DNA from 3 places in the Allobosea sp. RIT-PG3_2 genome. Region 3 is predicted to be linked to each of the others. Evidence: predicted binding sites of a transcription regulator. Region 3 holds the regulator's gene; each other region holds the start of a gene.
What was found. The regulator LexA, encoded in region 3, represses DNA repair genes until DNA is damaged. The targets are predictions, from matches to a motif close to TGTTCNNNNTGTGTTCNG.

Region 1: AC2FAN_RS09340 (ImuA family protein) is a predicted target of LexA. The motif match lies at 1,687-1,704, and genes of this name have one in related genera.
Region 2: AC2FAN_RS01160 (LexA family protein) is a predicted target of LexA. The motif match lies at 1,329-1,346, and genes of this name have one in related genera.

What each region holds. Positions count from the first base shown of each region.
Region 1 covers NZ_JBXWCA010000002.1:796,774-800,046, reverse strand. Annotated here, with positions in the region: gene AC2FAN_RS09345 (Y-family DNA polymerase) at 1-990, opposite strand, end outside; gene AC2FAN_RS09340 (ImuA family protein) at 905-1,657, opposite strand; gene AC2FAN_RS09335 (hypothetical protein) at 1,806-2,123, shown strand; gene AC2FAN_RS09330 (SOS response-associated peptidase) at 2,178-2,933, shown strand; partial or broken gene AC2FAN_RS09325 (branched-chain amino acid ABC transporter permease) at 3,131-3,229, opposite strand; gene AC2FAN_RS09320 (FadR/GntR family transcriptional regulator) at 3,266-3,273, opposite strand, start outside.
Region 2 covers NZ_JBXWCA010000001.1:252,121-255,393, forward strand. Annotated here, with positions in the region: gene AC2FAN_RS01155 (Y-family DNA polymerase) at 1-891, opposite strand, end outside; gene AC2FAN_RS01160 (LexA family protein) at 888-1,310, opposite strand; gene AC2FAN_RS01165 (hypothetical protein) at 1,750-1,974, shown strand; gene AC2FAN_RS01170 (SIR2 family protein) at 2,420-3,273, shown strand, end outside.
Region 3 covers NZ_JBXWCA010000005.1:320,361-323,633, reverse strand. Annotated here, with positions in the region: gene AC2FAN_RS17245 (molybdopterin molybdotransferase MoeA) at 1-700, shown strand, start outside; gene lexA (transcriptional repressor LexA) at 782-1,498, shown strand; gene AC2FAN_RS17235 (ComEC/Rec2 family competence protein) at 1,492-3,273, opposite strand, start outside.

The DNA.
Region 1 (3,273 bases), on a different contig from region 3:
GATGCCGAAGCCAGGCTCGATCGCCTCGATCTTCTCGCAAAGGAGCCGGGTTAGTCGCTTCACATCACAAACAGGCTTGGCGAGCCCAACCCGGACTGTCTGAAGTCCGCGGTCGACGCGATGGCAGACGAGATCGAGGCGCCGAGCGCCAAGACCGCGCGCCTCGAGCCGATCGCAGAGCTGAGCGACCAATTTGCCGATGTAGCGAGCGATTGTCTCCGGCGCACCGATCGGCTCGGCAAAAGCGCGGCGAACTTCGATGAGGTCAGGCGGGCGGATAGCGACGATGGGCTCGGCGACCTCCCCGAGCGCCTGAGCCAACCGGCGGCCGATCTCCGGCCCAAAGCGCAGCGTGAGCGGCGAGCGCGGTTGGCCGAGGATGTCGCCGGCTGTCTCGAAGCCCAGAACGCGCAGGTCGTTCGATATCTTGGCGGGCAGTCGCAAGCATTCCAGCGGCAGCGGTATTAGCGGCTGCGCCTGATGCCCAGCCGTCGCAACAACAGTCGACTGAGACACGTATCGGGCGAGTGCATGGGCGGCGCCCCAGCTATCGGCAATTGCGGCCCTGGCCTCGACGCCGGACATTGCCAGGCGGCCGACGATGGCATTCAGCATGTCGGCCTCACCGCCATGGAGATGGTCGGCACCGGTCGTGTCGATGACGATGCCATCGGGCGGATCTGGCGCGACGATCGGGGCGACGCGCTGGTGCAGCCAGATCGCCAGCCGTTCCAACTCCAAAGTGTCCGCAGCGAGATCCGCTTCCTGAAGCAACAGGCCAGGCACGAGCGCCTGTGCCTTCGTGGCCGGCATGCCGACGCGAAGCCCGGCTGCCAGTGCAGCGGCGTTCGCCGCCTGCACTAGCCTCCTGCTTCCGTCGCGAGCGATGAGGACGAGCGGGACCTCAGGCGGAGGCGCCGCGTCGCCAGCCATCCGCCGGAACCGATCGATCGACCAGTTCGGGAGGAAGACCGAGACGACCCGTGTCATCGCATGCCTCCAATTCGAAATCCGCGCTTTCGCCCGCCCGGGCCCTGATCAGTTCGACCAGCCAACGCGACCGCCCTACCCCCGGCACCGGCAGCGCTGTCGATGGAAGAACCGAGACCCGCCATCGGGTCATCGCTGCCGTGGGTTGACCAAAATCAGAGGCGTCGACTTCGCGTCGCCATCGTCGTAACGCGATGCCGATAGAGCCGGTACCTTCGGCCGCCAGCTGAAGGCGCCGGGAGGCGGTCATCGAGAGGCGGGCGACCTCGCCAACGACAGAGCCAAGCCCACCATGGCGCAGGCCCTCTTCCATGCAGGCGAGCACCGTCTTGTCATCGCCGGCCTCGACATAGATCACGCGATCAGCGATCAACCCCGCCTGCGCCATTGCCGGCGCGAACAGATCGGCTTGGGTGAGGCACCAGAGCACTTTGCCACGACTCCTGGCGGCAACCCCGGCACTGAACAAAGCCGCTGCGGCACCGTCAATCGCGCCGTTGCCGCCACCCGCGACCTCATGCAGAGCTCCTAGCGCGAGGCCTCCACCAGGCAAGCGTGAATCGACCGTCGCGATTCCGAACGGCAAGACCGTCCGACCGCGGGCGCTTCTACCCTCGATCCGCTCGATCTGGTCGCGGAGCGACTGAAATACCGGCTGTGGCCGCAACTGGCTTTACCTGCTAGAACGATGCTTTATGTTCCTCTTATGTTCTCAGTGAGAGCTTAAGAGTCAAGCCCGATATCTGGCGGGAACACAGCGGCGAGGTGGAAGGTTGGCGAGGCACAACCTCCGCCTCCGAGCAGGAGAACCAACGATGTCCGATGATCCAACCGAAATCGTTCAGCAGTCATACGAGGTGGTCGCTTGGCGAGGGCTGGCGCTAGCTCTTCTGGCGCAGATCCTGGTTCCAGCACCGGAGAATGAGGATGAGTGCTCGCAATTCCTTCACACTGTGCTGGCGGATGTTCTCGATCAGACGGTTAAGAGCGAGGCAATGCCTGCAGAACTCGATCTAGGTGCCTTGCGTACGGAATTGGAAGGCGTGAACGAGCGCCTCCGGGAGGAGCTCGTAGAGGCGCAGCGCGACCGACAGAAAATTCGAGAGGAGTGGCTGAAGTCGGGAGCTCATTGATCCCATACGGAGGATCGACGACCTTCAGAACGCGCGTGTCCCAGGGAGCAAAGCATGTGCAATCTTTACAGTCACACCCGGAACGTCGACGCGATCAGGAACCTGTTCGCGAAGTTCAACGATGCCGGCGTTAACGTGCCCCCACTTCCGGGGATCTTCCCGGACTATGCCGCCCCCATCATCCGTAATGAGGAATGCGGGCCGCGCTTGGCGATGACGCGCTGGGGAATGCCGACCTCGCGCGAGGTGATCTTCAAAGACGCCACGAAACGAGCCGACAAACTGCGGGCGAAGAACAAGGAGTTCGACTTTCAGGAGCTCCTGAGGATGGAGCCCGATAGCGGGACTGCCAACGTCCGCCGGACCGAAAGCAAGCACTGGAAGCCCTGGCTCGGGGTGGCGAACCGCTGCCTGGTGCCGTTCAACAGCTTCAGCGAGTTCAACAAGGACGCGGGCGGCGATATCTGGTTCGCCTTTGGAGAGGAGCGGCCGACCGCCATGTTCGCGGGGATCTGGTGCCCGCAGTGGACCAGCGTCCGCAAGATCAAGAACGGGATGGAGACGATCGACGTCTTCGGCTTCCTCACAACCAAGCCGAATGCCGAGGTCGAGGCGATCCACCCCAAGGCCATGCCGGTGATCCTGACCACTCCTGAGGAATGCGAGCTCTGGATGACGGCGCCATGGCAGGAGGCGATGGCGCTGCAACGCCCTCTTCCTGACGGCTCTCTCGACGTCGTCGCGCGTGGCGTGAAGAAGGATGGCGATAGCGGTGACGACGAGCGGCCGACCCAAGCTTCGCTACTTTGAGGCCGTGACCGAGATTACCGCCCTTTTCTCCAGACCGCTCCTGACCAGCATCATCGCGGTCGTCATCGGATACATCGGGTGGATGCTCTAACGCGGCGAGCGTTCCACGACGATCACAACAGGGCCCTCCGCGTAGCGCAATCCATCTATCGCTAGACCTCGCCGAGACTCCTCGAAACTAGGCCGCCAACATGCTAGGCGAGCCCGGCAAGCCCGGCCGAGAGCACGAAGACGGCGAGCTTATGCCGGCTGGCCCGGGAGCCGAGAGAGATGGCGCGCGGCTCGTTGTCGCGGATTAGCGACGAAAGCGTTAGTGGGCTTTAGGCCATTGGCTAAAGTG
Region 2 (3,273 bases), on a different contig from region 3:
GGGCGAAGTGTGAAAGAACACCGTGACGTGATCCGTTGCGAGGCCATGATGCCTAAGCTTCTCGCCAAGCCGGGTCGCGTGCGCGGCGATTGCCTCTTGCATCATCTCCAGGCTTTCAACCCGACCGGCAAAGGATCGAGTTACCGCGCAGCCTTTCCGAGTAGGCGCGACGGCCTCCAAATCGATGCAGGGCAGGCCGCGAAGCTCGTGGATGATGCGTTCGCCCACGACCGTGAGCGTCTTCCTCGCGAGCTTTGGGTCTAGCGCCGCTACATCCGCGGCCGTCTTGCAGCCGAAGGCGCCAAGCTTCCCCTGGCTGGCGCGACCAATGCCCCACACATCCGCCAGTTCCACGAGCGGCAGCCACTCGCGCCGGGCCTCGTCGCTGGTTAGGTCGCAGACGCCGCCGAGCTGGGGCGTTGACTTCGCAATCTTGTTGGCGAGCTTCGCCAGCGTCTTGGTTGGACCAATTCCGACGCAGGTCGGCACGCCCGTCCACTGTGAAACTGTCGAGCGTAGATCGCGCCCCAACTCCTCGCGCTGCTCTGGCGCAATCGCCGTCAGATCCAGGAAACTCTCGTCAATCGAGTAGATCTCGATATCGGGGGCGAACCCCTGATAGACCGTGTTCATGCGACGGCTCATGTCGCCGTAAAGCGTGTAATTGGACGAGAAGACGATAACGCCCTCGCGTTTGCAGAGGTCTCGGATCGAGAACATCGGGGCGCCCATCTTGATGCCGAGCGCCTTGGCCTCGGCCGTCCGAGCAACCGCGCAGCCGTCGTTGTTCGACAGGACGATAACCGGGCGTCGCTTCAGCTTCGGGTCGAACACCCTTTCGCACGAGCAATAGAAGCTGTTTCCATCGATCAGGGCGAACGAACGTTTCATCGCCGAAAGCGCCGCACCGAATTGGTGACGACGCCGAAAATCTCGATCTCGGCATCAGCCCCAGGCTCGTAATCCGGATACCGACGATTGCCGAAAGCGAGGCTTTGCCGGCCCCCGGAGATGCGGAGTACCTTGACCGACCGCTCACCGTTTACGTCGACAACCACAGCGTCGCCGTCACGCGGGGAAAGGCTGCGATCGACCGTGATCAGGCTGCCATCAAAAATTCCGACATCGATCGCGCTATCCCCCGCGACGGTCATGATGAAGGTTGCGGGAGCATTCTTGATCAGCGTTCGCGACAGATCGATGGGCTGATCAAGGTAGTCATCAGCCGGCGACGGGAAGCCCGCTCGAACGGCCTTCAGATAGACCGGAATGAGCATGGGCGGCCCAACGACCGCAGGCTGGGCATGCATAGGCAGCGCTCCTCTGTTGAGAACATAAGAGGAACATCAAACCATCGAGAGTCAAGTTGCGAGTCGGCAACATCCTAGGACAGCGTGGTGATTTCGGGCTTGTCAGCCAGCCGCCGAGATGCCGCGTAAGCCGTGCACCAGTGGGCTTCGCTGGGTCGGCTCCGGAGCCGCTAGTCCTGCACAAAAAAGCTGCCGACGCGCGGGGATGAGATGCGCGCCGGCAGTTGGTTCGCCGGCCTGGGAGGAGTCGGCGCCCCGCAGTCCTCTTACGCTGCATCAAGGCCCGGTGTTCCGGGTCATCCATATGAATGGCGAAGATTGGGCAGATCAGCTTTTGATTGCCGCTTAGCGGCTGGGAGCGCCATCACGCGTCCCAACTGGAACCGGGCCCCCGACAAGGTGTTTGACGATGGCGGCGTAAAATTGACGGAGCAAACATATGAACCTCCCGCAAGGGCAGGAGCACCCAGAAAGGCGCGAACTCTTTCGAGTGAAATGCCGCGATGAAGATCAAAACCATTACACGGTCATTGTCTGGCGAAGTTATCCTGGCCTCGACAAGACTTTCTACTCGCTCGATGACGGCACACCCGTCGATCGTGAGGACGGCGCCATCTTCACCATCGTGCCTACCGGGGAGCAACTGACCCGGTGCGAGGACTGAGAAAAGAAACAACTGGAGTGGCCGCCTAGCTGCCTTGCCGGCATTCCACCTGCCATTCGGCATCTCGCGATCTAAGGCTTACCTCTTGTAGGCTAGAATAGCGGTTATCCCGATACATCACGACGCTATCGTCTGGTAAAGCGGCGCGACGCCGGTTAAACGCGCCCTCCAGCATCTTAGGCGATTAGGTCAGCGGTTTCTGCCGCTGGGTCGACCAGCCTTGGAATCCCCTTCGCATGATCGGATGTCGACCCGCGGCGCAACCGGAGTTGGCCCCCTAGCCGACGTCCAGAACATCCGCTTCCCGGCAATCCAATCTTCACGCGTGTCCAAATCGCCTGGAGGGTCGAACGGAATCCCAAGTAACGTCGGACGATTTTGATCGTTGGCAACGACCCTATGAATTGCGAGCATGGTGCTTCTGCATTCTATTTTTTGAGTTTTAATGGCTACCGACGTTGCTCCCGAAGACAGGGTTATTCAGCTAGGCACTGGGCTGGCCGCGATTCCTGAACGCCTACTGCTAGCCCATGCGCGCGGTGAGGTGTTGTTCATTTGCGGCGCTGGCATATCGAAGCCAGCGGGACTTCCAGATTTCCGACAACTCGTCCTCGACGTTTACGGCGAACTCGACGCCCCAACACACGCCGTGCTGGCCAATCTCCCGCCAGTCGCCTCCAATGAGTGGCAATCCCCCAACGGTGAGTTGACCGATCGTCAGACGGCCGAAGTGAGGCGCTTTATCATCGGCGACTACGATGTCGTCTTGGGCATGCTCGAGCGACGGCTGGACGACCAGACACATGGCGGAAATCGGGTCAGACGAACCGTGGCGGCAATGCTGCGCTCAGGCTCCACGAGCCCAGCCCCGATCCACAAGGCGCTTATGGTCCTGGCGGATCGTGGGGCTGCTCGTTCTATCGTAACGACGAATTTTGACCTTCTTCTTGAATTGGCAGCACAGCGGTCGCGCTCGTCGGTCCAAACTTATTCGCTCGGGGCCATTCCACGGCCGTCGCGCCAGCCCGATTTCTCGGGAGTGCTTCACATCCATGGAGCACTCGGCCGGAGCGCCGACCGGACATCGGAACTCGTTCTTTCGGATCAGGATTTTGGCGAAATCTATCTGCGTCGGCGCGTGGTGCCGGACTTCATCTACGACGCGGCGCGCCTCTACCACCTGGTGCTTGTGGGCTATAGCGCCAACGACGCTCCAATGCGTTATCTGCTCAATGCAGTCGCCGCGGACGGCAAGCGCTTCGACGACCTAAAGGAACGCTTCACCTTTACGAGTACGTC
Region 3 (3,273 bases):
GCGGCGCAAGCCCCGCGTCGCGATCCTCGCCACCGGCGACGAATTGGTCGCTCCCGGCGAGCCCGTCGGGCGCGACCAGATCGTCGCCTCGAACTCGTTTTCACTCGCCGCGCTGGTCGAGAAAGCCGGTGGCGCTCCCCTCGATCTCGGTATCGCCCGCGACGATCATGCCGATCTCGCCGCCAAGATCGGACAGGCCGAGGCCGCCGATGCCGATGTGCTGATCACGCTCGGCGGCGCCTCCGTCGGCGCCCATGACCTCGTGCAGGAGGCTCTGACGCGGGCGGGCATGGAGCTCGGCTTCTGGAAGATCGCGATGCGGCCCGGCAAGCCGATGATGACCGGCCGGCTCGGCCGCATGGTCGTGGTCGGCCTGCCCGGCAATCCGGTCTCCTCGATCGTCTGCGGCCACCTTTTCGTGCTGCCGCTGATCGAGGCTTTGCTCGGCATGGCCGATGCGGATCGGGACCGGAGCATCCCGGCCGTCCTGGGACGCGACATGCCGGGGAATGACGAACGCGAGGATTATCTGCGTTCCGAGCTGGCGTTGACCCCGGAGGGATGGGTGGCGACGCCTTTCGGCCGGCAGGATTCCTCGATGCTCGGCACGCTGGCGCGAGCCCAGGCGCTGACGATCCGCCCCGCCTTCGCCGACGCGGCCAAAACGGGCGATCCCTGCCGGATCCTGCCGCTGCGGTAGGCCGCTTGCGGAACACAAGCAGAACGCGTATGGTGTTCGTGCTTTGTTTCGAATCTGCGCTTTGAGGGGCTGGCGGCAACCATGCTGACACGCAAGCAACACGAACTCCTGCGCTTCATCCAGGAACGCTTGCGCGAGAGCGGGGTGCCGCCCTCCTTCGACGAGATGAAGGACGCGCTCGATCTGCGCTCGAAATCCGGCATCCACCGGTTGATCATGGCGTTGGAGGAGCGCGGCTTCATCCGCCGCCTGCCCAACCGGGCGCGCGCGCTCGAAGTCATCAAGATGCCCGATGGTCTCGGCGCTCCGCAGCAGCGCCCCCGCTTCAGCCCGGCCATCGTCCAGGGCGGTCTCGGATCGCAGCCCAGCCTCGGCAAGCCACGCCCGGGTTCCGGAGCCGATGAGGACAGCCGTTCCTCCATCGCGATTCCGGTCATGGGGCGCATCGCCGCCGGCACGCCCATCTCGGCGATCCAGAGCCGCAGCCACACCGTCTCACTGCCGCCCGACATGCTCGGCTCCGGCGAGCATTACGCGCTCGAAGTGCGTGGCGATTCGATGGTCGAGGCCGGCATTCTCGACGGCGACACGGTCGTCATCCGCAGGCAGGACACGGCCAATACCGGCGATATCGTCGTGGCGCTGATCGACGACGAAGAGGCTACCCTCAAGCGGCTGCGCAAGCGCGGCTCCTCGATCGCGCTCGAAGCGGCGAACCCGGCCTACGAGACCCGCGTGCTCGGACCGGACCGGGTCAAGATCCAGGGCCGTCTCGTCAATCTGATGCGGCGCTACTGAAGCCGTTCGATGTCGGCGTCGCTGTCGACGGACACCGATGCCGGGTTGGTGGGCGGCTGATTGTTGGCCCGCGGCGCGGGCTGCGGCTGCTCGCGGCGGCGGCTCCAGGGACGGTCTGCGGCGCCCTGCTCCGAGACATGGCTGCTCCAGCCTGTCGCTGTTCGATAGAGCGAGGTCGCCCCGTCGCGGCTCAGCGCGCCACGGCTGATCAACCTCGCCTTGCAGGCGCCGCTCCAGGGAATCGCGGTGACGACGAGGTCGGCGCGGAGGCAGTCCTCGATGATTGCGAGCCGATCGCGCGTGTAAGACACGGTGCGCTGATCGGCCGTGCGGCCGATGCAGCCCAGGGTGTCGCAAACGATGCCGGCCCGCAGCGTCGGATCATCCGGCGAGCGGCTGTCACCATCGGACGCGAGCCATTGTTGCAAGACAAAGCGGCTGGGCTTTCCGGCGATGGCCAGCCGGCCATCGGCGCCGCGCAGCGCGAGGCCGGAGCCGTCGCGTTCGATCAGGATCTCCGGACGCTCGGGCTTGCCGGCGACGGCGACGCCGAACATCAGCGGGATGGCCGCGAGCCAGCGCCAGGCCGTTGTCCAGAGCGTCAGCCAGAGCAACGCCAGAACGAAGCAGACGAGCACGGCGGGACCGAAGGCCGCGATCATCACCGTTGAATGGTCGATGGCCGCGACCCAGTGCGCCACCTTCAGCACGACATCCGAGGCGAGCCCCATCAGCGCCCAGGCCGGCCAATCCAGCCCGAAGGGATAGGCCAAAACGCCGAAGACCGCCGCCGGCATGACGAAGAGCGAGACGAAGGGCAGCGCCATGGCGTTGCCGAGCAGGCCGAAGGGATTGAAGGTCTGGAAGTGATAGGCGCCGAAGGGCGCGGTCGCCGCCGTGGCGAGCAGGGTGGTGACGACGATGCCGAGCGCTGCGGTCCAGAGCGGGCCGACAGGCCAAGGCAGAACTGGCGGAGGCCGGGCACGGTCCCGCCGCTCCCAACGTTCGGCGAAGGCGATCAGTGCCGCGACCGCGCCGAAGGACATCTGGAAGCTCGGCCCGAGCAGCGCCTCGGGCTCGCGCAGCAGCACGATCATCGCAGCGAGCGCGAGGTTGCGCATGCTCAACGCCGCGCGGTCGACCAGGATGGCGCCCAGCATCACCAGCGTCATGATCAGCGAGCGTTCGGTCGCGACGTCACTGCCCGAGAAGATGCAGTAGGCGGTTGCACCGAGCATGGCGGCTACGGCGGCGAGCTTCTTGACCGGCCAACGCAATGCGATCGTCTGCGAGATCGCCAGCAGGGCTCGCACCAGCCAGAAGATCGTGCCGGCAGCGAGCACCATGTGGAGCCCCGAGATCGAGACGATATGGTAGATGCCGGCGGCGCGCAGGTCGTTGTTGGTCGCCTCGGTGATCAGCCCGCGCTTGCCCGTGACGAGCGCGGCCGCCACCGCGCCGCCCTGCCCGCCGCCGGCCTCGGCGATGCGCCGGGTCAGGGCGTTGCGGGCCTTGTCGATCGCCACATCGATCGCCAGACGCGTCGGCATCGGATAGGGCGGCGGCGCCAAAGCGAGCTTGCCGGATATGCTGCCGACAGCTCCGATTCCCTTGAAGAAGGCGTCGCGGCCGAAATCATAGCCGCCCGCCCGCGCCGGCCCCGGCGGAGGCAGCAGCCGGGCGGTCGCGACGATATGGTCCCCGGGCGCGACGGAGCCGGCGCGGATGTTGACGCGCACCCGTTTCGGGCGCTCACCCTCCGGCACGCCTGCGAG